2 regions of the Variovorax sp. 01N425 genome follow, and region 2 is predicted to be linked to the other one. Evidence: riboswitches for the same ligand, from Rfam matches in the RefSeq annotation. Region 2 holds a riboswitch; the other holds the start of a gene.
What was found. A riboswitch is a leader RNA that binds a small molecule or an ion and turns the genes downstream of it on or off. The one in region 2 is predicted to bind S-adenosylhomocysteine.

Region 1 (11,467 bases), on a different contig from region 2:
GGCCTGCCGGCGCCCGACATGCTGTCGTCGCACGTCTTTGCGAGCCACCGCACCTCGGCCATCGACACCGTCTGGGTCGCGGGCCAGCCGCGCGTGGCGGCCGGCCGCCATGCCCTGCACGCCGAGGCCGCCGCCGCCTTCGTCGCGGCGCGCAGCCAGCTTCTCCTTGAAAATTAGAGTCCCATGAGCTTCACCACCACCGAACCCGCCTTCCGCTTCCGCCAGGGCACGCGTCCCTTGCTGATCTCCATGCCGCACGTCGGCACCTACGTGCCGCCCGCGCTCGCCGCCCGCCTGACCGACGAGGCGCGCCAGGTGCCCGACACCGACTGGCACCTCGAACGGCTCTACGACTTTGCCGACGAACTCGGCGCCTCGGTGCTCGTTGCCACGCATTCGCGCTACGTGGTCGACCTGAACCGCCCGCCGGATGGCGCCAGCCTCTACCCGGGCCAGAGCGTCACGGGCCTGTGCCCGGTCGACACCTTCGACGACACGCCGGTCTACGCGTCCGCCGACGACCTGCCCAACGACGCGGAAATCGCCGCGCGCCGCGACGCCATCTGGCAGCCCTACCACCGGCAGCTGCAGGCCGAGCTCGACCGCCTGAAGGCCGCGCACGGCACCATCGCGCTGTGGGACGCGCACTCGATCCGCTCGGTGCTGCCGCGCTTCTTCGAGGGCAAGCTGCCCGACCTGAACCTGGGCACCGGCAAGGGCAGCAGCTGCGATCCGGCGCTGGCCGCCACGCTGCTGGGCATTGCCGAATCGGCCACCGGCTACACGGGCGTGCTCAACGGCCGCTTCACCGGCGGCTACATCACGCGCCAGTACGGCAACCCCGCGGCCGGCGTGCACGCGGTGCAGCTGGAGATGACGCAGTCGAGCTACATGCAGGAGAAGCTGCCCTTCGACTACCTGCCCGAGGTCGCGGCCGGCGTGCAGCCGCATGTGCGGCGCATGATCGAGGCGGTGCTGGAATTCGTCGAACGCCGCTAAAGCACCGACGCCGGCCAGGGGCAGCCCCGCTTCCTACAATCGGGGGCTATGAAGCCCGTCATCTATACCCGCGGCCAGGCGCTTGCCGGCATCCTCGAAAAGCGCATCGCCATCCTCGATGGCGCGATGGGCACGATGATCCAGCGCTTCAAGCTCACCGAGGAGCAGTACCGCGGCGAGCGCTTCAAGGACTTCGAGCGCGACGTCAAGGGCAACAACGAGCTGCTCTCGCTGACGCGGCCCGACGTGATCCGCGACATCCACGAGGGCTACCTCGCGGCCGGCGCCGACCTGATCGAGACCAACACCTTCGGCGCGACCACCATCGCGCAGGAGGACTACAAGATGGCCCACCTCGCACGCGAGATGAACCTCGAATCGGCGAAGCTCGCGCGTGCGGCCTGCGACAAGTTCAGCACGCCGGACAAGCCGCGCTTCGTGGCCGGCGCCCTCGGCCCGACGCCCAAGACCGCGAGCATCAGCCCCGACGTGAACGACCCCGGCGCGCGCAACATCGACTTCGAGCAATTGCGCGCGGCCTACTACGAGCAGACCGAGGCATTGGTCGAGGGCGGTTCGGACCTGATCCTGGTCGAGACCATCTTCGACACGCTCAATGCCAAGGCCGCGCTGTTCGCGGTCGACGAGTATTTCGACAACAGCGGCCAGCGCCTGCCGCTGATCATCAGCGGCACCGTGACCGACGCCTCGGGCCGCATCCTGAGCGGCCAGACCGTCACCGCGTTCTGGCACAGCGTGCGCCATGCGCAGCCGCTGGCCATCGGGCTCAACTGCGCGCTGGGCGCGGCGCTGATGCGGCCCTACATCCAGGAACTGGCCAAGGTGGCGGGCGACACCTTCATCAGCTGCTATCCGAACGCGGGCCTGCCCAATCCGATGAGCGAGACCGGCTTCGACGAGACGCCCGACGTCACCTCGCGGCTGCTGCACGAGTTCGCGGCCGAAGGGCTGGTCAACATCGTGGGCGGCTGCTGCGGCACCACGCCGGACCATATCGCGGCCATCGGCAAAGCCGTGGCGCCGATGACAGGCCGGCTGTTGAACAACAACGGCTTCTACCGCGAAGCAGCCTGACCGGCGCCCGGCGCTGTCGCGCTCCCGGCTGATTGACGGCATCCGGGCCGCCGCCTAGGCTGGCGGCGCAAAGGAAGCCTCGTCATGAACAACAAACTCTCCATGCGCTGGATCGGCATCGGCGCCGTTGCGCTCGCCCTGCCGATGGCCGCCGCGGCGCAGCAGGCCTTCACGCGCGGCGCGGTCAACCTGCGGGCCGGGCCCTCGGGCGACTATCCGCTGGTGGCGCGGCTCGGCCCGGGCCAGCCGCTCGACGTGATCGGCTGTACCGGCGGCTACAGCTGGTGCGACGTGGTGCTGCCCGACGGCGGGCGCGGCTGGGTCTGGGCCCGGAGCCTGGACTACGCCTACCAGGAGCGGCGCGTGCCGCTGGCCAGCTACGCCGCGGTGATTGGCGTGCCCGTCGTCACCTTCGTGATCGGCAGCTACTGGGCCGACTACTACCGCGACCGGCCCTGGTACGGCGAGCGCCGCTGGTGGGGCGGCCGGCCGCCGCCGCCGCCGATGCCCGGCTGGCGTCCCCCGCCGCCGGTGCGGCCGGCCTGGCAGCCGAGGCCGTGGCCGGGCCCGGGGTTCAAGCCCGCGCCGGGGCCCGGCTTCCATCCGCAACCGGGACCGGGCTACCGCCCGCCACGGCCGGGGCCGGGCTATCGCCCGCCGGCCGACCCGGGCATCAAGCCGCCGCGGCCCCAGCCGGCCTTCCGGCCCGGACCGCCGCCCGGCCAGCCGCAGATGCATCCGGGCGGTGGCCGGCCCGGCGCCGGTGGCGGCGGACGCCCGCATGGCGGCGGTGAAGGCGGCGGCAGGGGTGGCGGCCACGGCCATGGTGGCGGTGGAAAGGGCGGTGGTCACGGCCACCGCGACTGATCAGCCCCGCGGATCGTCGGCGGCGGAAATGCCCGCCGCGGCCTGCCGGTCGCGCGCAATCAGCGCCACGAAGCGCTGCGCGCCGAGGCCCAGCGGCCGCTCGCGCGACCACACCACGTCGACCCACAGGTCGAGCCCGTTGCTGAGGTTCTCGAACGGAATCTCGACCAGCGCGCCGGCGGCCACGTGCGGCCTGGCGAAATTGCGCGGCAGCCAGCCCCAGCCAAGGCCGGCCGTGATCAGGCTCAGCGCGGCCAGCGCGTTGTCGGTGCGCCAGACGTGGCGCGCGAACACGAAGCGCGGGTCGCTGGTGGCGAGATCGCGCCCCGCCACCACGATCTGCCGGGTGTTCGTCAAGTGCTCCTCGCGCAGCCGCTCGCCGGCGGCCGCCAGCAGCACCGGGTGGCCGGGCGCCATCACGGCCACCATGGTGTCGCTGCCGACTTCCTGGAACCCCTCGCGCCCGTCGAGGCTCGGGCGCTCGAACACCAGCGCCAGCTGTGCGCGGCCGCTGTGCAGCAGCGCCAGCGCATCGGCCTGCGGCGCGGCCAGCACCTCGACCTGCAGCAGCGGATATTCCTCGGCCAGCGCGGCCAGCGGCCCGCTCCAGGGCGCGGCCAGCAGCTCGGGCGCAATGGCCAGCGTGAGGCGGTTTTCCAGGCCCTGCGTGAGCGCCAGGGCCTGCACCTGAAGCTGCTTCAGCTGCGCCGCCAGGAGGCGCGCCTGCGGCTCCAGCGAGCGGGCGGCGGCGGTCGGCTGCGGCTCGCGGCCGCTGCGGTCGAACAGCGGCAGGGCCAGTTCGGCCTCGAGGTTGGCAATGGCCATGCTGACGGCCGAGGGCACCTTGCGCAGCGCGCGCGCCGCGGCCGAGAAGGAGCCGTGGTCGATCACGGCCAGGAAGACCTCGACGTTGTCGCTGGAGAAAGCCATCGGCTGATCTATCAATAAAACTGAAACAAGTTGACTTTTTATATCAGCAAACAGCAAATAAAGTCCAGCCATCGTTTTCATTTGCCAGGGGAAAAGCCATGCAGGGGTTTCAGCGCCGCGTCGTCTACATCAGCCTTTACGAAGGCATCGCCATCGTGGCCGCAAGTGCCGGGCTGGCGCTGATGACCGACGCCGGGCTCGGCCATTCGGGCGTGCTCGCGGTGGCCGCCTCGGTCATCGCCGTGATCTGGAACCTGGTTTTCAACGCCCTGTTCGAGCGCTGGGAGTCGCGCCAGGCGGTGCGTGGGCGCAGCGTGCGCCGGCGCATGGCGCATGCCATCGGCTTCGAGGGCGGGTTGATCGCGGTGCTGGTGCCGCTGTTCGCCTGGGGCCTGGGCGTGACGCTGTGGCAGGCGCTGGTGATGGACCTGGGCCTGGTGGTGTTCTTCCTGGTCTACACCTTCGTCTTCAACTGGGGCTTCGACCGGGTGTTCGGGCTGCCGGCCTCGGCCGCGCCCGCCAAGGCCGGCTCGGCAGCGGCGGCCGGGCAGGGCGCCTGAACGCCCCTGGCGGCCGCGGCCCTTGTCGCAGCCGGTAAAATTGCGCTCCCTTCCAAGGAGCGTTGCAGCGGCGGCCCGCATCAAGAGGCCCGCCGTCAGGCTTGGAAGGCGCCCCGCCGGCCGGGGCGCAAGCCGCAACAAACGACGCTCACCTGACGTTTTTTCCTGCCCAGGTGAGCCCCCATGAGCGAAGAAGTTTCCACGCCCCGCGTCCCCCCGATGAAGCTGTCCGGCCTCGAGCCCGTGGCCATCGATGCCGGGTCGCTGTTCGTCAACATCGGTGAGCGCACCAACGTCACCGGCTCCAAGGCCTTCGCGCGGATGATCCTGAACGGCCAGTTCGAGGACGCCCTGGCCGTGGCGCGCCAGCAGGTGGAGAACGGCGCGCAGGTGATCGACATCAACATGGACGAGGCCATGCTCGACAGCAAGGCCGCCATGGTGCGCTTCCTGAACCTGATCGCCAGCGAGCCCGACATCGCGCGCGTGCCGGTGATGGTCGACAGCTCCAAGTGGGAGGTGATCGAGGCCGGCCTGCGCTGCATCCAGGGCAAGGGCATCGTCAACTCCATCTCCATGAAGGAAGGCGTCGACAAGTTCAAGCACGAGGCCAAGCTCGTGAGGCGCTACGGCGCCGCCGCGGTGGTGATGGCCTTCGACGAGAAAGGCCAGGCCGACACCTACCAGCGCAAGATCGAGATCTGCGAGCGCGCCTACCGCATCCTGGTGGACGAGGTGGGCTTTCCGCCCGAGGACATCATCTTCGACCCCAACATCTTCGCGATTGCCACCGGCATCGAGGAGCATGACAACTACGCGGTCGACTTCATCAATGCCGTGCGCTGGATCAAAGAGAACCTGCCAGGCGCCAAGGTGTCGGGCGGCGTGAGCAACGTGAGCTTCAGCTTCCGCGGCAACGACCCGGTGCGCGAAGCGATCCATACCGTGTTCCTGTACCACGCGATCCAGGCCGGCATGGACATGGGCATCGTCAATGCCGGCATGGTGGGCGTGTACGACGACCTCGAGCCCACGCTGCGCGAGCGCGTGGAAGACGTGGTGCTCAACCGCCGCCCCGATGCGGGAGAGCGCCTCGTCGAAGTGGCCGAGACCGCCAAGAGCGGCGCCAAGGACGACAGCAAGAAGCTCGAATGGCGCGGCACGCCGGAGCACCCGGTGCACGTCAACCAGCGCCTCTCGCACGCGATGGTGCACGGCATCACCGACTTCATCGTCGAGGACACCGAGGAGGCCTACCGGCAGATCCTTGCCAAGGGCGGGCGGCCGCTGCACGTGATCGAGGGGCCGCTGATGGACGGCATGAACATCGTGGGCGACCTGTTCGGCCAGGGCAAGATGTTCCTGCCGCAGGTGGTGAAGTCGGCGCGCGTGATGAAGTCGGCCGTGGCCCACCTCATTCCCTACATCGAGGAAGAAAAGCGCCAGGACGAGGCCGCGGGCCGCGACGTGCGCACCAAGGGCAAGATCATCATCGCCACCGTGAAGGGCGACGTGCACGACATCGGCAAGAACATCGTCACCGTCGTGCTCCAGTGCAACAACTTCGAAGTGGTGAACATGGGCGTGATGGTCCCGTGCCACGAGATCCTCGCCAAGGCGAAGGTCGAGGGCGCGGACATCGTGGGCCTGTCGGGCCTCATCACGCCGAGCCTCGAAGAAATGCAGTACGTGGCCGGCGAGATGCAGAAGGACGACCACTTCCGCATCCGGAAGATTCCGCTCCTAATCGGCGGCGCCACCACCAGCCGCGTGCACACCGCAGTCAAGATTGCGCCGCACTACGAAGGCCCGGTGGTCTACGTGCCCGACGCTTCCCGCAGCGTGAGCGTGGCGCAGAGCCTGCTGAGCGACCAGGCCACCGCGTACATCGACGAGATCAACGCCGACTACGAGAAGGTGCGCACGCAGCATGCCAACAAGAAGCAGGTGCCGCTGTGGCCGCTGGCCAAGGCGCGCGCCAACAAGACGCCGGTCGACTGGTCCGGCTACACGCCGCCGGTGCCCAAGTTCATTGGCCGGCGCCTGTTCAAGAACTTCGACCTGACCGAACTCGCGAAGTACATCGACTGGGGCCCGTTCTTCCAGACCTGGGATCTCGCGGGCCCGTTCCCGGCCATCCTGAAGGACGAAGTGGTCGGCACCGAGGCCGTGCGCGTGTACGCCGACGGCCAGCGCATGCTCAAGCGCCTGATCGAGGGCCGCTGGCTCAGCGCGAGCGGCGTGGTCGGCTTCTGGCCCGCCAACACGGTGAACGACGACGACATCGAGCTCTACACCGACGAGACGCGCAGCGAAGTCGCGCTCACCTGGTACGGCATGCGCCAGCAGACCGAGAAGCAGGTGATCGACGGCGTGATGCGCCCGAGCCGCTGCCTGGCCGACTTCGTCGCGCCCAAGGACAGCGGGCTGAAAGACTACGTGGGCGTGTTCGCAGTGACGGCGGGCCTGGGCGTCGAGAAGAAGGAGAAGTACTTCATCGACGACCTCGACGACTATTCCGCCATCATGCTCAAGGCGCTGGCCGACCGGCTGGCCGAGGCCTTTGCCGAATCGCTGCACCACCGCGCGCGCACCGACCTCTGGGGCTATGCGCCCGATGAGGGCCTCAGCAACGAGGACATGATCGCCGAGAAATACCGCGGCATCCGCCCCGCGCCTGGCTACCCGGCCTGCCCCGACCACAGCGTGAAGCGCCCGATGTTCGACCTTCTGGGTTGCGCGGACATTGGCATGACGCTGACCGAAAGCCTCGCTATGATGCCCGCCGCCAGCGTGAGCGGCTTCTACCTGAGCCATCCCGAGTCGACCTACTTCAACGTCGGCAAGATCGGGCACGACCAGTTGCAGGACCAGGCGGCGCGCCGCCGGACCAGCGAATCCGAACTCGAGCGCCTGCTGGCGCCGAACCTTTGAACCTGCCGGCCGGCGTGGCCGCCCGGCGCCGGGAGTTGTTATTCAGAAGCTGATGTTTGCTGCCGCGCACTATGCGGCACTGGCGGTCTTTGTGCTTGGCTGCTGGGGCTTCGGCCGCGCGCTGCTGGCGCGCCTGGCGCCGCCGCCGCGCCGGGACGCGGGGCTGGAGGCGGCCATGGCGGCGGCCCTGGGCGTGGGCCTTTTCATCTGCGCCTTCCAGCTGCTCGCGATCTTCGGCGCATTCAAGCCGGGCGCCACCGTGGCACTGATCGCTGCCGGCGTGCTGGCGGCCGCACTGCAGCTGCGGCCCTGGTGGCGGGAAGCGCGGGCGCTGCACGTCGCTGGTGCCCCCGCCGCGCCATGGACCCGCGCCGAAAGGATCGCCGCCATCGCGCTGGCGCTGGTGGCGCTGCCCGCGCTGGTCGCGCCGCTCGCGCCGCCCGCCGCCTTCGACGAGCTGATGTACCACCTGCCCTATGCGCGGCTGGTGGCGCAGCAGGGCTCGCTGGGCATCCACGAGTGGCTGCGCTACCCCTGGTTCCCCTACAACTACAACCTGCTCTACGCGGCCGCGCTGCAGCTGGGCGACGACGTGCTGCCGCACTTCCTCAATGCGCTGGCCGGAGTGATTTCGGCGGTGATGGTCTACCGCCTCGGCATCCAGCATGCGAACCGGCTCACGGCCTGCATCGGCGCGGCCATCTGGATCGGCATCGGCGACTATTCGAACGCGCTGATCGACATGGGCGTGGCGCTCTTCGTGCTCAGTGCCTGCGTGGCGCTGTGGTGGTGGCGTGAATCAGAGCCGCTGCCGGGCGGCACGCGCTGGCTCGGGCTGGCGGCGTTCTGCCTGGGCGTGGCCGCGGGATCCAAGTACCAGGCGCTCACCTTCCTGCCGCTGGTGGCGCTGTTCGTGGTGTGGCACGAGCGCCGGCCCAAGGCCTGGGCGCTGGCGCTGCTCTGTTTCCTGGTTCCTTGCGTGTACTGGTACGCGCGCAACGCCATCATGACGGGCGATCCGTTCAACCCCATCGGCGCGCGCGTGTTCGGCTTCACCGACTGGATCCCGGCCGACTACGTGCAGCAGGTGGCCGACGTGCGCGACCATGCGGCGCGGCCCAACGCGCTGATCTGGGCCGTGTTCCTGGCACCGTTCAGCCTGCTGTGGAAGCGTTCGGCCGCGCTGCGCGCCGCGGGCTGGTTCTGCTTCTATTCGGTGGCCGTGTGGCTCTTGACTTCGCGCTATCCGCGCTACCTCACGGCCTCGTTCCCGCTGCTCGCGCTGATGGCGGCCATCGGCTGGCAGGTGCTGTTCGGCGGGATCGCTGCGGGCGTGCGCCGCGTCTTCGGGGCCAAGGGCGGGCCGGTGGAGGCCGCGCCTGCCGCCGCCGCACCCGCCGGACGCCTGGCCCTTGCCGGCGACTGGATCGTCGTGCTGCTGCTGGCCGCGCTGGCCGCGGTGTCGCTGCGCCAGACTGCGGGCAAGGTGACGATGATCTCGCCCACGCCCGAAACCCGCGAGGCTTTCCTGCGCCAGCATGTGCCGGGCTATGCCGCCATGGACTACCTGCGCCAGCATGCCGACGGGCGCGTCTACCAGATCGCGCTGAACGAGGCGATCTACTACGGGCCCAATCCGATCTGGGGCGATACGCTCGGCCCGTGGCGCTACCGCGATTTCCTGCTGCTGCTTCCGGGCGACATGGCGCGCAAGCTGGCCGCCAAGGGATTCACGGCCATCGTCATGCCGACCTCGATGGTGCCCACGCTGGCCACGCGGCCCGGCTTCGACGAACATTTCGCCCTGCTGTACGAAAAAGACGGTGGCCGGGTCTACCGCATTCTCTCGACCGCACCATGACCGACGACAACCCATCCGCCGCCGCCCGCGCCCCGATCCGCATCGCGGCGGTGATCCCCTGCTACAACGAGGCGCTGTCGATCGCGCAGGTGGTCGCGCAGTTCCGCGCGGCGCTGCCCGAGGCCGAGATCCACGTCTTCGACAACAACTCGACCGACGACACGGCCGCCATCGCACGCGCGAGCGGCGCCACGGTCACGCACGTGGCCGCGCCCGGCAAGGGCAACGTCGTGCGGCGCATGTTCGCCGACGTCGAGGCCGACGTGTACGTGACGGTCGACGGCGACGCCACCTACGACGTGGCCAGCGCGCCGCGGCTGGTGGATGCGCTGGTGGAGCGCAACCTCGACATGGTGGTGGGCTGCCGAGTCGACGATGGGCAGAACGCGCTCACCTACCGCGCCGGCCACCGCTTCGGCAACCGGCTGCTCACGGGCGCCGTGGCGCAGCTCTTCGGCGGCGGCCTGACCGACATGCTCTCGGGCTACCGCGTGTTCTCGCGCCGCTACGCCAAGTCGTTCCCGGCGCTCTCGCAGGGCTTCGAGATCGAGACCGAACTCACGGTGCACGCGCTCGAGCTGCGCATGCCCCATGCCGAGTTCGACACCGCCTACAGCACGCGGCCCGAAGGCTCGCACAGCAAGCTCTCGACCTACCGCGACGGCTGGCGCATCCTGAAGACCATCTGCAAGCTGTTCATCAGCGAGCGGCCGCTGCAGTTCTTCTCGATCCTTGCGGCAGTGCTCGCGGCGGGCGCGATCGCGCTGGCCATTCCGCTGCTGCTCACCTACCTGCACACCGGCCTGGTGCCCCGGCTCCCCACGGCGGTGCTGGCGACCGGCGCCATGCTGGCCGCCATGCTGTCGATGGTCTGCGGCGTCGTGATGCACGCGATCCGGCTCGCCCGCCGCGAAGCCAAGCGGCTGCGCTACCTCGCGATACCCGGCGTCGGGCAGTTCCGCCGCAAGCCATGAAGGCCGGCCGCGAGTTCCTGGCGTTTGCGGTGGTCGGGGTCATCGGGCTGGTGGTCGACGTGGCCGTGCTGTACCTTGCGGCGCCGCTTTTGGGCTGGTACGGCGCGCGCGTGCTGTCCTTCCTGGCGGCCGCCACCACCACCTGGGCGCTGAACCGGCGCTACACCTTCGCGGCGCGGCGCGCCCTGGGCGCGGCAACGCCGATCGTGCGCGAGTACCTCGGCTATCTCGCCACCATGCTGGGCGGCGCGGTCGTCAACTACGGCGCCTATGTGCTGGTGCTGCACTGGCTCGAAGGCCCGTGGGTGCCCGCACTCGGCGTTGCGGCCGGCAGCTGCGCGGGAATGGCGGTCAACTTCCTGGCCGCGCGGCACCTCGTCTTCAAGCCGCGGCGCAGCCCCTGAGCCGAAGGCGCCTCAGTGCGCCGCCGGCAGCACCACCGGAATCTCGGTCGCCGGCGGCGTGTTGCGGCTGCGGCCGCAGCGCACGATGCCGTCGATCATCACCATGCCCACGCCCGGGATGTCGCCGAGCTGCACGCTCTCGAGCAGGCCCGGCGCGGGCGAATGCTGCGCGCGGTCCATGAAGACGAAGTCGGCGTCGCGGCCCACTTCGACCAGCCCGCAGTTGAGCTTGCGGATCTTCGCCGTGTTGCCGGTGGCAAAGCAGAACACCAGCTCGGCCGGGATGTTTGCAATGGACGACAGCATGGCCACCATGCGCAGGATGCCCAGCGGCTGCACGCCCGAGCCCGCGGGCCCGTCGGTGCCGAGGATCACGCGGTGCGGGCACTTGAGCTCGAGCGCGGCCTTGGCCGCGGCAATGGCCACCTTCTCGTTGCCGTTGTGCACGATCTCGATCGCGCGCGAGCTCTTCTCGCACAGCTCGCACACATGCGCCTCGGGCAGCGAGGTGTGGCCGCCGTTGATGTGGCCGATGATGTCGGCGTCGGCCTCCAGCACCACGTCCTTGTCGATCAGGCCCGAGCCCGGGATCGACGGGCCGCCCGTGTGGATCGTGCTCTGGATGCCGTACTTGCGCGCCCAGGCCACCATCTCCTTGGCCTCGTAGCCGGCCTTCACCGAGCCCAGGCCCACTTCGCCGAGCAGGCCCACGCCGGCCTCGGCCAGTTCCTTGAAGTCGCTCTCGACCATGCCCTTCTCGATCACTGGCGCGCCGGCCAGCACCTTCACGCCGCCGGGGCGGAAGTTGTCGAAAGCGCGCTGCGCGGTGATGGCCAGCGCCTT
Region 2 (11,467 bases):
GGTCATGGCCTTCGGCGTGCTGGCCGAGGTCGACACCGGCTACCCCGTGCTGCTGTCCGAGCTCACGCTCACCACCGCGCTGCGCACCGCCGCCACTTCGGCCATGGCGGCGCAGGCGCTGGCGCGGCCCGGCTCGCGCAGCATGGCGCTGATCGGCAACGGCTCGCAGAGCGAGTTCCAGGCGCTGGCCTTCCATGCGCTGCTGGGTATCGAGGAGGTGCGCGTGTTCGACATCGATCCGCGCGCCACCGACAAGCTGGTGCGCCACCTGTCGGCCTGCACGCCGCTCGAGGTGGTGCGCGCGCCGTCGATCGCCGATGCGGTGCGCGGCGCCGACATCGTGACCACGGTCACGGCGCATCAGGGCCACGCGGTCGTGCTTTCGCCCGGAATGATCGAGCCGGGCATGCACATCAATGCGGTGGGCGGCGATTCCCCCGGCAAGACCGAGCTGCATCCCGACGTGCTGCGCCTCGCGCGCGTGTTCGTCGAGTACGAAGCCCAGACCCGCATCGAGGGCGAGATCCAGCAGCTGCCGGCCGACTTTCCGGTGCACGAGCTCTGGAAGGTGCTGCTCGGCAGCGTGCCCGGGCGCGAGAGTGCCGAGCAGGTCACGGTGTTCGACTCGGTCGGCTTTGCGCTGGAGGACTACACGGCGCTGCGCTACATCCACCAGCTGTCGCTGGAGCGCGGCATCGGCCAGCAGATCGCGCTGGTGCCCGAACTCGACGACCCGAAGGACCTGTTCGGGCTGACGGCGTCCGGCCGGCGCCGGGCGGTGCTGCGGCGTGCGGCATGATGGGCGGCATGCTCACCATCTACAACGACCGGCACGCGCTGCACCAGGGCAAAGTCGAGATGTTCCGCGGCGAACTGGTGCCGTGCTTCGAGGTGCCCGCCCGCGTCGACCATGTGAAACATGAACTGGAGCGCCGCGGCCTGGGCCCGCTGCAGGTGCCCGATGCCTTCGACGAGGCGCTGCTGGCCAGGGTGCACGCGCCGCGCTACCTGGACTTCATTGCGCATGCCTGGGACGAGTGGGTGGCGCTCGATCCGTCGAACGCATCGCGCGATGCGCTGCCTTCGTACTGGCCCACGCGCGGCATGCGCACCGACGTGCTGCCGAAGAGCTTTCCTGCGCGCATGGGGCTGTTCTCCTTCGACGCGGGCACGCCGCTCATGGCCGGCAGCTGGGCCGCCGCGCGCCACGGCGCCGCCTGCGCCTGGACCGCGGCGCAGCGCGTCGCCGGCGGCGAGCGCGCTGCCTTCGCGCTCACGCGGCCGCCCGGCCACCATGCGGGCGCCGATTTCTTCGGCGGCTACTGCTTCGTCAACAACGCCGCCGTGGCCGCGCAGGCGCTGCGCGATGCAGGCGTGGAGCGGGTGGCGGTGCTCGACGTGGACTACCACCACGGCAACGGCACGCAGGCCATCTTCTACGAGCGCAGCGACGTGCATTTCGCGAGCCTGCATGGCGATCCGCTGACCGACTACCCCTACTACCTGGGCCATGCCGACGAGCGCGGCGCGGGCGCCGGGCTCGGCTTCAACCACAACCTGCCGCTCGCGCGCGGCACCGGCTTCGCCGCATGGCGCGCGGCGCTGAAGGCCGCGCTCGACGGCATTGCCGTGGTGCGCGCGGGCGCGCTGGTGGTGTCGCTTGGCGTCGACACCTTCGAAGGCGACCCGGTCGCGGGCTTTCGGCTGCGGAGCGACGACTACCTGCGCATGGGCGAAGACCTGGCGCGCGCCGGCCTGCCCACGGTGTTCGTGTTCGAGGGCGGCTATGCGGTGGCCGAGGTGGGTGTCAACGCAGTCAACGTGCTGCAGGGTTTCGAGCAGCAGGCCGCGGGCTGAGCCGCAGGCGACAGCAGTCGGGTGAGCACCGATTGCCGCCGCGCCAAGGGCAGGGCCCAATGCGCCCTTTGCTTTTTTTCCCGTTCCAGGAACCCGCCACCATGCCCCGCCGATCCCTTTTCCGTGCCGCCACGCTTGCCGCAGCCTGCGGGCTTCTTCTTTCTCCGCTGGCGGCGCTCGCGCAGGCCTTTCCCTCCAAGCCGGTCAAGCTGGTCATCGCCTTCCCCGCGGGCGGGCCCACCGACATCACGATGCGCCAGCTGGCCGACAACGCCAGCAAGATCCTCGGCCAGCCCGTCATCATCGACAACAAGCCCGGCGCCGGCGGCACCCTGCCTGCGCAGGCGCTGCAGACCGCGCAGCCCGACGGCTACACCGTCGCGCAGATCCCGCTCGGCGTGTTCCGCCTCGGCTACACCACCAAGATCAACTGGGATCCGCTCAAGGACATCAGCTACGTGCTCAACGTCACGGGCTATGCCTTCGGCATCGTGGTGCCGGCCGACAGCCCGTTCAAGACCTGGGCCGACTTCGTCGCCTACGCCAAGGCCAACCCCGGCAGGCTCACCTACGGCTCCACCGGCAACCTCACGAGCCCACACCTCACGACCGAGATCATTGCGCAGAAGGCCGGCATCCAGCTGCAGCACGTGCCCTACAAGGGCAGCGCCGACCTGATGCTCGCGGTGGTCAGCGGCCAGCTGATGGCCGCCGCCGACAGCACCGGCTTTGCGCCGCAGGTGGAGGCCGGCAAGCTGCGCGTGCTCAACACCTGGGGCGAGAAGCGCCTCGCCAAGTTCCCCGACGCCCCGACGCTGAAGGAGCTGGGCTACGACATCGTGCAGAACTCGCCCTTCGGCATCGGCGCCCCCAAGGGCACGCCGCCCGAGGTCGTGAAGAAGCTGCACGACGCCTTCAAGCAGGCGATGGAAGAGCCGAGCTACGTGGCCTCGCTGGGCCGCTACGACATGCTGCCCAACTACATGAGCTCGGCGGCCTACACCAAGTTTGCACAGGACACCGTGGTGCGCGAGAAGGCGGTGATCGAGAAGCTGGGGCTGGCGAAGGAGAAGTGAGCCGGCTTGCAGGGATGGCGCGACGGGCCGGTCAGCGCGCCGACAGCACCGCGCGCGCCGCCTCGGCAAAGCCCGCGCCGCGCTCGCCCTCGGTCACGTAGCGCGGCAGGTGCTCCAGCTGCGGCACGAAGCGCGCGACGTTTGCCACGCCGATGCTGCTCGCGAAGGTGCGGAACATGAGCTGGTCGTTGGTGGAGTCGCCCACGTAGGCCCAGCGGTCGAGTTCGTCGTCGAGCGTGCGGCCCCAGAGCTCGCGCACGATCCAGCGTGCGCCTTCGAGCTTGTCGTTGTCGCCGTACCAGCCGTTGATGTGGATGCTGCTCACGGTGGCGTGCATGCCTTCGCTGCGCATCAGCGCGACGACCTGTGCGATGGTTTCTTCGCCCAGCTGCACGAACTCGCTGTGGTCGATGGCGATGTCGGTCTCGCGGCCCGGTGAATCGGTGGCGCGCTGCGCGCCCGGGATCTCGCGCTCGATGCGCGCCAGCACGGCCTGCATGCGCTCGAAGTTGGCGGTGCGCGTGGGCGCATCCTGCATGTAGCGCTTCTCGATCCTGCCATCGGCCGCGGGCAGCAGCGCCACCGCGCCGTTCTCCGCCACGATCGCATCGACCGGCCAGGTGTTGACGAAGGGCAGGCTCCAGCCGACGGGCCGGCCCGTGATCGCCACGATGGCAAGGCCCGCGGCCTTGAGAGCGCCGAGGGCCTGCAGTGCATCGGGCGTGATCGCGCCCTCGGTGGTGAGCGTGTCGTCGATGTCGGTGAACACGCCGGCGAGCGCACGGCGCGTGGGCGCGGCCCAGCGGTCCAGCGGCAGCAGGTGGGTGGGCGAGGGCGGAAGGGAAGTCGGCGAGGGCATGGCGGGCGGGCAATCTCTGCAGAGCCCGTGATCGTACCGGCGGTTTCGTGTAGCATCCCGCCCCCGCCGCGCGTTCACGCCGGCGCGGCGCTTTTTTTCCATGCCCCACATCCTCGTCGACCAACTCCTCAAGAGCTACCGCATCTCCGAGCGCGACCCGGGCGTGATGGGCGCGCTGCGCGGCCTCGTGCGCCGCCGCCACCGCACGGTGCAGGCGCTGTCGGGCGTGTCGTTCTCGCTCGAGCGCGGCGAGCTGCTGGGCTTCATAGGGCCGAACGGCGCGGGCAAGTCGACCACCATCAAGATTCTCTCGGGCATCCTGCGGGCCGACGGCGGGCGCGTGGAGATCGACGGACGCGATCCCTTCGCGGACCGCGAGCGCCACGTGGCGCGCATCGGCGTGGTCTTCGGCCAGCGCACGCAGCTGTGGTGGGACCTGCCGGTAGGCGACGGCTTCGACCTGCTGCGCGACATCTATCGCGTCGAGCCGGCGCGCTATCGGCGCACGCGCGACGAACTGGTCGCGCTGCTGCACCTGGAGCGCGTGCTCGGCCAACCGGTGCGGCAGCTCTCGCTGGGCCAGCGCATGCGCGCAGAGATCGCGGCGGCGCTGCTGCACGAGCCGGACATCCTGTTTCTCGACGAGCCGACCATCGGCCTCGACGCGCCCTCGAAGCTCGCGGTGCGCGACTTCGTGCGCCGCGCCAACCGCGAGCGCGGCACCACCGTGCTGCTGACCACGCACGACATGCACGACATCGAGGCGCTGGCCGAGCGCGTGATCGTCATCGGCCATGGCCGCGTGCTGGCCGACAGCCCGGTCGAGGCGCTGCGCGCGCAGGTGATGGCCGAGCGCCGGCTGGTGGTCGACTTTGCGCAGGACGCGGCGCTGCCCGACCAGGTGCCCGGCGCCACGGTGCACGCGCGCAACGGCCAGACGCTGGTGCTCGACTTCGATCCCGCGCTGACCTCCGCCCCCGCGCTGATCGCACGCATCGCAGCCGAACACGCGGTGGAAGACATCCGCCTCGAAGGCATGGCCATCGAGGCCGTGATCGCGCGCTTCTATGCCATGCACGGAGCGGCCGAAGCGTGAGCCCGCGCGAGCTGCTGCGCCCCTATGCCGCGGCCTTCGTGTCGCGCTTCATGCAGATGCTGCAGTACCGCACGGCGGCGCTCGCCGGCTTTGCCACGCAGTGCTGGTGGGGCGGCATCAAGGTGATGGTGTTCGCGGCGTTCTACGGCGGCAGCGCCGTTGCAGGCGCAGCGCCCCCGATGTCGCTCGCTCAGGCCGTCAGCTACACCTGGATCGCGCAAGGCCTGCTGGTGCTGCTGCCCTGGCTCGGCGACCCGGAGGTGGCGCAGGCCGTGCGCACCGGCGCGGTCGCCTACGACCGTTTGCGGCCGGTGGATGCGTACGCGCTGTGGTTCGCGCGCAGCGCCGGCTGGATCGCGGCGCGGCTGTTGCCGCGCGTGGCGCTGATGGCGGCCTTCGCGGCGGTCGCGCTACCGCTGGCGGGGCTCGGCGAGTGGGCCTGGCAGCCGCCCGCGAATGCGGTGGCCGGCCTGGCGTTCCTGCTGTCGATCGGGCTCGCGCTGCTGCTGTCCACCGCGATGGTGATGCTGCTCAACGTGGCGGCCACGGCGGCGCTCAACGAGCGCGGCATCAGCGCGGTGGCCACTCCCGTGGTCATCGTGTTCTCGGGCAACCTGCTGCCGCTGGCGCTGTTGCCCGACGCCTGGCAAGCCGCGCTGCTGGTGCAGCCGCTGGCGGGGCTGTTCGACATTCCGGCGCGGCTGTACTTCGGGCAGCTGAGCGGCTGGCATGCCATGGGTGCGTTGGGGCTGCAGTGCTTCTGGATCGCTCTGCTGGTCGCGTTCGGGCGCCTGGCAATGGGGCGCACGATGCGCAGTCTGCAGGTGCAAGGTGGCTAGGGTGACTTGCTGTTCCTTCACGATGTGTCGTTGTTCGGGGCGCGCTCCCGCCGACGGGGTACCTTGCTCCGCGAATGTCCCCCGGCCTGCGGCCTCCTCCTTTATTTCGCTGCGCAAGGCACCCCATCGACGGGAGCGTTATGCGGAGCAGTCGTTGATCAGCGATGCACACCGAGCGTGCCCCAGTGCACAGGGCATCGGGTGCTCCCCGCAGCGAAATCAAGGAGGAGCCCGAAGGGCGGGGGACATTCGCGGAGGGGAGTACCCGGTGGCCTGTGCACGCGCCCTGAACAAGAACAGCAGCGCAAAAAACACAACCAGCGGAAGCCACTGAAATGGGTTCGCTCCCTCTTTTTTTCCGCCTCATGGCCGCCTCGATCAGCGGCCAGGCGAGATACCCCGTCTCGGCCCTGCTGCTGACCCTGGGCCAGTTCCTCGGCACAGGCATCGAGGTGGTTGCCGTCTGGGCGCTGTTCCATCGCTTCGGCGAAGTGCAGGGCTGGGCCATCGGCGAGGTGGCGCTGTTCTACGGTCTGGTCAACTGCATGTTCGCGATTGCCGACGCGCTGGGGCGCGGCTTCGACGTGCTCGGCACCGAGTTCCTGCGCACCGGCACCTTCGACCGGCTGCTGCTGCGCCCGCGCCCGCTGGCGCTGCAGCTCATGGGGCACGACGTGCGCATCAGCCGCCTGGGCCGGCTGCTGCAGGGCCTGAGCGTGCTGGTGTTCGCGACCGTCCAGGCCCACATCGCGTGGACCCCCGGGGCAGTGGCCATCTTCCTGTTCGCGCTGGCCGGTGGCATCGCGCTCTTCCTCGGCATCCTGGTGCTGCAGGGCACGCTGTCATTCTGGACCGTCGAGAGCCTGGAGATCGCCAACGTGCTCACCTACGGTGGCGTGCAGGCGGCGCAGTACCCGCTGGCGCTCTATGCGCAGTGGTTCCGGCGCGTGCTGACCTTCATCGTACCGCTGGCCTGCGTGGCGTACTACCCGGCGCTCGTGATCCTCGGCAAGCCGGATCCGCTGGGCGCGCCCGCCTGGGTGGGCATGGTGTCGCCGCTCGCAGGCTTCGCGTTCCTCGCGGCGGCTTTCGGCGCATGGCGCATCGGGCTGCGCCACTACGCCTCGACGGGAAGCTGAGCCCCTTCAGCCCGCGTTCTGCAGCGCCAGCCCCGCGTGCTCCCGCAGCGGATGGAAATGGATCTTCGGAAAGCGCTCCTGCGCCAGCCGCACGTCGTAGGGCGAAGTGCACAGGAAGGCCAGCGTATCGGCCGCGTCCTTGGCCATGCGCTGCGGGTACGCGTTGACGAACTCGCGCAGCTCGGCCGGCGAATCGGCGGTGATCCAGCGTGCGCCGGTGTACTGGCAGCCTTCGAGCCGCACGTCGGCGTCGTACTCGGCCTTCAGGCGGTGCTGCACCACCTCGAACTGCAGCTGCCCGACGGCGCCCAGCAGCATCGGCCCGCCGATCTCGGGGCGGAACACTTGAATGGCGCCTTCCTCTCCGAGCTGGGCCAGGCCCTGCTGCAGCTGCTTGGTGCGCAGCGGGTTCTTCAGGATCACCGTCATGAACAGCTCGGGCGCAAAGAAGGGCAGGCCGGTGAACTGCAGGCTCGCGCCGTCGGTGATGGTGTCGCCCAGCTGCACGCCGCCATGCGTGGTGAAGCCCACGATGTCGCCGGCGTAGGCCTCTTCGACCGCCTCGCGGCGCTGGCTCATGAAGGTCACGACGCTGGTGGGCCGCAGCTCCTTCGACGTGCGCTGCACCTTGAGCTTCATGCCCGGCGTGTACTTGCCCGAGGCCATGCGCACGAAGGCGATGCGGTCGCGGTGATTGGCGTCCATGTTGGCCTGCACCTTGAACACCACGCCCGCGAAGTCCCGGTCCTCGGGCTGGATCTCCTTCACCACGGGCTGGCGGTTGACCATCGTGGTGCTGGTGCGCGACTGCGGGGAGGGCGCAAGGTCGACCAGCGCATCGAGCACCTCCATCACGCCGAAGTTGTTCACGCCCGAGCCGAAGAACACCGGCGTCTGCTTGCCGCCCAGGAAGGCCTCGCGGTCCCAGCTGGGCGAGGCGCCGGTGGCCAGTTCCATGCTGTCCATGGCGGATTCGAAATCGGCGCCGAAGCGCTTGGTGAGCGTGTCGCGCTCCGTGAGCGCGATGGTCTCGAAGTCGTGCGGCAGCCGCTCGCTGCCCGACTCGAACACCGTCATCGTCTGCGTGCGCAGGTTCATGATCCCGCGGAAGCTCTTGCCCTGGCCGACCGGCCAGGTCATCGGCACGCACGGCATGCCGAGCTCGCGCTCCACTTCGTCGAGGATGTCGAGCGGCTCGCGCACTTCGCGGTCCATCTTGTTGACGAAGGTGATGATGGGCGTGTCGCGCTGGCGGCAGACCTCGATCAGCCGGCGCGTCTGCGCCTCCACGCCGTTGGCCGCGTCGATCACCATCAGGGCCGAGTCGACCGCCGTGAGCACGCGGTAGGTGTCTTCCGAGAAGTCCTTGTGGCCGGGCGTGTCGAGCAGGTTGATCACGTGGTCGCGGTACAGCATCTGCATGACCGACGAAGCCACCGAAATGCCGCGCTGCTTCTCGATTTCCATCCAGTCGGAGGTGGCGTGGCGCGAGGCCTTGCGCGCCTTCACCGAACCGGCGATCTGGATCGCGCCCGAGAACAGCAGCAGCTTCTCGGTCAGCGTGGTCTTGCCGGCGTCGGGGTGGGAAATGATCGCGAAGGTGCGACGGCGGCGAGTTTCGGAGAGAAAAGACAAGATGGGGCAATCTGCGGGGGGATGGCCCGATTTTAGAAGGCAGCCCCGAGCCGCCTGCCCGACCCGCCGAAAACGCCTTACTTGCGCTGCAGCAGCTTCGTCACTTCATCCACATTGGCCTGGATCCGCTGGCGCACCAGCTCGAACGCATCGGCCTGCGACTTGGCGGCCAGGTTGGCCAGCTCCTTGATGTCGTCGATGGCGCGCTGGAACGACTGGCGGCCGAGCTCGTCGAGCTTGGCGAGGTTGGCCTTGGCATCCTTGCCGGGCATTTCCTTGGCGGCCGTCTGCCATTCGGCGATGGCGCTCTTGATCATCTCGGTCTGCCGCTGCACCACGGTCTGCAGGCCCTGGTAGGACTTCTGGTTCGCCTGCATCAGCGCCTGGAGGTCCTTTTGCCCGCTCTCGAGCAGCTTGCTCGCGCCACCGGTCAGGTTGAGGTCCTGCAGGCGGTCGGTCATGGCCTTGAGATTCTTCATGGGGTCGAGCATGTCGGCGGCGTCGGGAGCCGCCCGGGTGCTGCTGCTGGCGGTGGTCTTCTTCGCGGCGGCTTTCTTGGCAGTGGCCATGGTGCGGTATCTCCTGTGTCGGGTAAGGAACGGGTGAATGGCAAGGACCGGCGGGCCGGGCCTCGCCACGATACGCCGCGACAGCCCGCCCGCGGCGCCGCGGCGGCAGGATTTGCCTGCGGGATTTCCCTTGGGCTACATCGGCGGCGCGAAGCCGTTGCGCCCGGCGGTGACGCGCAGCGCCGTGGGCACGCCGTTCCTTTCCTGCGCATTGACCAGCACCTTGGCGCCGGGCACCAGCAGCGCCTCGGTGCCGGGGCGGAAGGTCACGACCGGCACGTCGGGCGGCACGATGACGGTTTTTTCGCCGCCCTTGTAGGTCAGCCGCAGCTGCTGCCCGCCGCGCACGGTTTTCGGCGCCGCGGCCAGGTCGGCCACGGTGGCGTTGGTCATGGTGCTCTGCGGCAGCAGGTCCCAGGGGCGGTGGCCTTCGCCGGTGCCGCGCGCGGCCTCGGGGAACACCACCACCTCGAGCGCCTTCTGTGTGCCGTCGGCCTGCGGCATGGCGGCGGTGCCGATGAAGCTGCCCTGCCTGATGTCGGACAGCTTGATCGGGTAGACCTCCGACACGGCCATGTCGGCCGGCCGCGCCAGGCTGACGACCTCGCCGCCGCGGTCCTGGACCACGAGGGCCTTGGCGTCGACGCGCACGATGGTGCCGCGGATGCGCACCGGATCGGAGGCGGCCTGCGCAGAGGCCGGGACCGGCGCGCCGGCGGCAAGAAGAAGGAAGGCGGCCGAGGCCAGCAGGGCAGGGGCAGTGGAGAGTCTGGACAAGCGCATGGGTGGAACTTCCGGGATTGGGGTCAAGTCAATGTACGCCCCGGATGCGAATTGCGCTTTCCGGCATGTGGGATGCCCCGGCGATTGGCTCGCCTTGGCGCCCCGTCTACAATCCGCGGTTCCGAGGAGCGTTGCAGCGCCGCCAGGCGTGAGGCTCGGACCACATCGCAACCACGCTCACCCGCTGTTCTCGCGGTGAGTCTTTTCCCCGAACGCAGTGGCACCTTTCAAACTAGCTTTGTTGGAGTTCTCATGAGCGCTGTTCTCAAGCCCACCCCCGTTTCCACCGCCGACCAGGCGATTGCCGACCTTTCCCTGGCCGCCTGGGGCCGCAAGGAAATCAAGATCGCGGAAACCGAAATGCCCGGCCTGATGGCCATCCGCGAGGAATTCTCGAAGGCGCAGCCGCTCAAGGGCGCGCGCATCACGGGCTCGCTGCACATGACGATCCAGACGGCCGTGCTGATCGAGACGCTGCAGGCGCTCGGCGCCACCGTGCGCTGGGCCTCGTGCAACATCTTCTCGACGCAGGACCATGCCGCCGCCGCGATTGCCGCCGCCGGCACGCCGGTGTTCGCGATCAAGGGCGAGTCGCTGAAGGACTACTGGGACTACACCCACGCCATCTTCGATTTCGGCCCCAAGGGTTCGCAGGGCGAAGGCCCCAACATGATCCTGGACGACGGCGGCGACGCCACGCTGCTGATGCACCTGGGCCAGCGCGCCGAGAAGGACCTGGGCGTGCTCGCCAAGCCCACCAGCGAGGAAGAACGCATCCTCTACGCCGCCATCAAGGCCAAGCTGGCGGTCGATCCGACCTGGTACACCCGCAAGTCGGCCGAGATCATCGGCGTGACCGAGGAAACGACCACCGGCGTGCACCGCCTGAACGAGATGAGCGCCAAGGGCACGCTGCTGTTCCGCGCCATCAACGTGAACGACTCGGTCACCAAGAGCAAGTTCGACAATCTCTACGGCTGCCGCGAATCGCTGGTGGACGGCATCAAGCGCGCGACCGACGTGATGATCGCCGGCAAGGTGGCCTGCGTGGCCGGCTACGGCGACGTGGGCAAGGGCTCGGCCCAGGCGCTGCGCGCGCTGAGCGCGCAAGTGTGGGTGACCGAAATCGACCCCATCAACGCGCTGCAGGCCGCGATGGAAGGCTACAAGGTCGTCACCATGGAATATGCCGCCGACAAGGCCGACATCTTCGTGACCACCACGGGCAATAAGGACGTCATCACGCACGACACCATGGTCAAGATGAAGGACCAGGCCATCGTCTGCAACATCGGCCACTTCGACAACGAGATCGATGTTGCATCGATCGAGAAGTACGAGTGGGAAGAGATCAAGCCGCAGGTCGACCACATCACCTTCCCCGACGGCAAGAAGATCATCCTCCTGGCCAAGGGCCGCCTCGTGAACCTGGGCTGCGGCACGGGCCATCCGAGCTTCGTGATGTCGTCGTCGTTCGCCAACCAGACCATCGCCCAGATCGAGCTCTTCACCAAGCCCGACGCCTACCAGGCCGGCAAGGTCTACGTGCTGCCCAAGCACCTCGACGAGAAGGTCGCGCGCCTGCACCTGAAGAAGGTCGGCGCGATGCTGACC

Region 1: it holds a riboswitch for S-adenosylhomocysteine, as region 2 does, so the genes downstream of both, metH (methionine synthase) here and ahcY (adenosylhomocysteinase) in region 2, are expected to answer to the same signal.

The regions. Positions count from the first base shown of each region.
Region 1 is NZ_JBFTRJ010000002.1:9,769-21,235, reverse strand. It holds gene AC1DSC_RS03160 (formimidoylglutamate deiminase) at 1-177, shown strand, start outside; gene hutG (N-formylglutamate deformylase) at 184-999, shown strand; gene AC1DSC_RS03150 (homocysteine S-methyltransferase family protein) at 1,048-2,094, shown strand; gene AC1DSC_RS03145 (SH3 domain-containing protein) at 2,179-2,961, shown strand; gene AC1DSC_RS03140 (LysR family transcriptional regulator) at 2,962-3,891, opposite strand; gene AC1DSC_RS03135 (PACE efflux transporter) at 3,990-4,451, shown strand; S-adenosyl-L-homocysteine riboswitch at 4,500-4,608, shown strand; gene metH (methionine synthase) at 4,671-7,385, shown strand; gene AC1DSC_RS03125 (ArnT family glycosyltransferase) at 7,438-9,246, shown strand; gene AC1DSC_RS03120 (glycosyltransferase family 2 protein) at 9,243-10,220, shown strand; gene AC1DSC_RS03115 (GtrA family protein) at 10,217-10,624, shown strand; gene AC1DSC_RS03110 (amidohydrolase family protein) at 10,637-11,467, opposite strand, start outside.
Region 2 is NZ_JBFTRJ010000016.1:99,012-110,478, reverse strand. It holds gene AC1DSC_RS25890 (ornithine cyclodeaminase) at 1-799, shown strand, start outside; gene AC1DSC_RS25885 (histone deacetylase family protein) at 808-1,857, shown strand; gene AC1DSC_RS25880 (tripartite tricarboxylate transporter substrate binding protein) at 1,959-2,933, shown strand; gene AC1DSC_RS25875 (HAD-IIB family hydrolase) at 2,965-3,792, opposite strand; gene AC1DSC_RS25870 (ABC transporter ATP-binding protein) at 3,893-4,888, shown strand; gene AC1DSC_RS25865 (ABC transporter permease) at 4,885-5,727, shown strand; gene AC1DSC_RS25860 (ABC transporter permease) at 6,063-6,866, shown strand; gene AC1DSC_RS25855 (peptide chain release factor 3) at 6,873-8,501, opposite strand; gene phaP (TIGR01841 family phasin) at 8,579-9,070, opposite strand; gene AC1DSC_RS25845 (hypothetical protein) at 9,206-9,853, opposite strand; S-adenosyl-L-homocysteine riboswitch at 9,971-10,039, shown strand; gene ahcY (adenosylhomocysteinase) at 10,106-11,467, shown strand, end outside.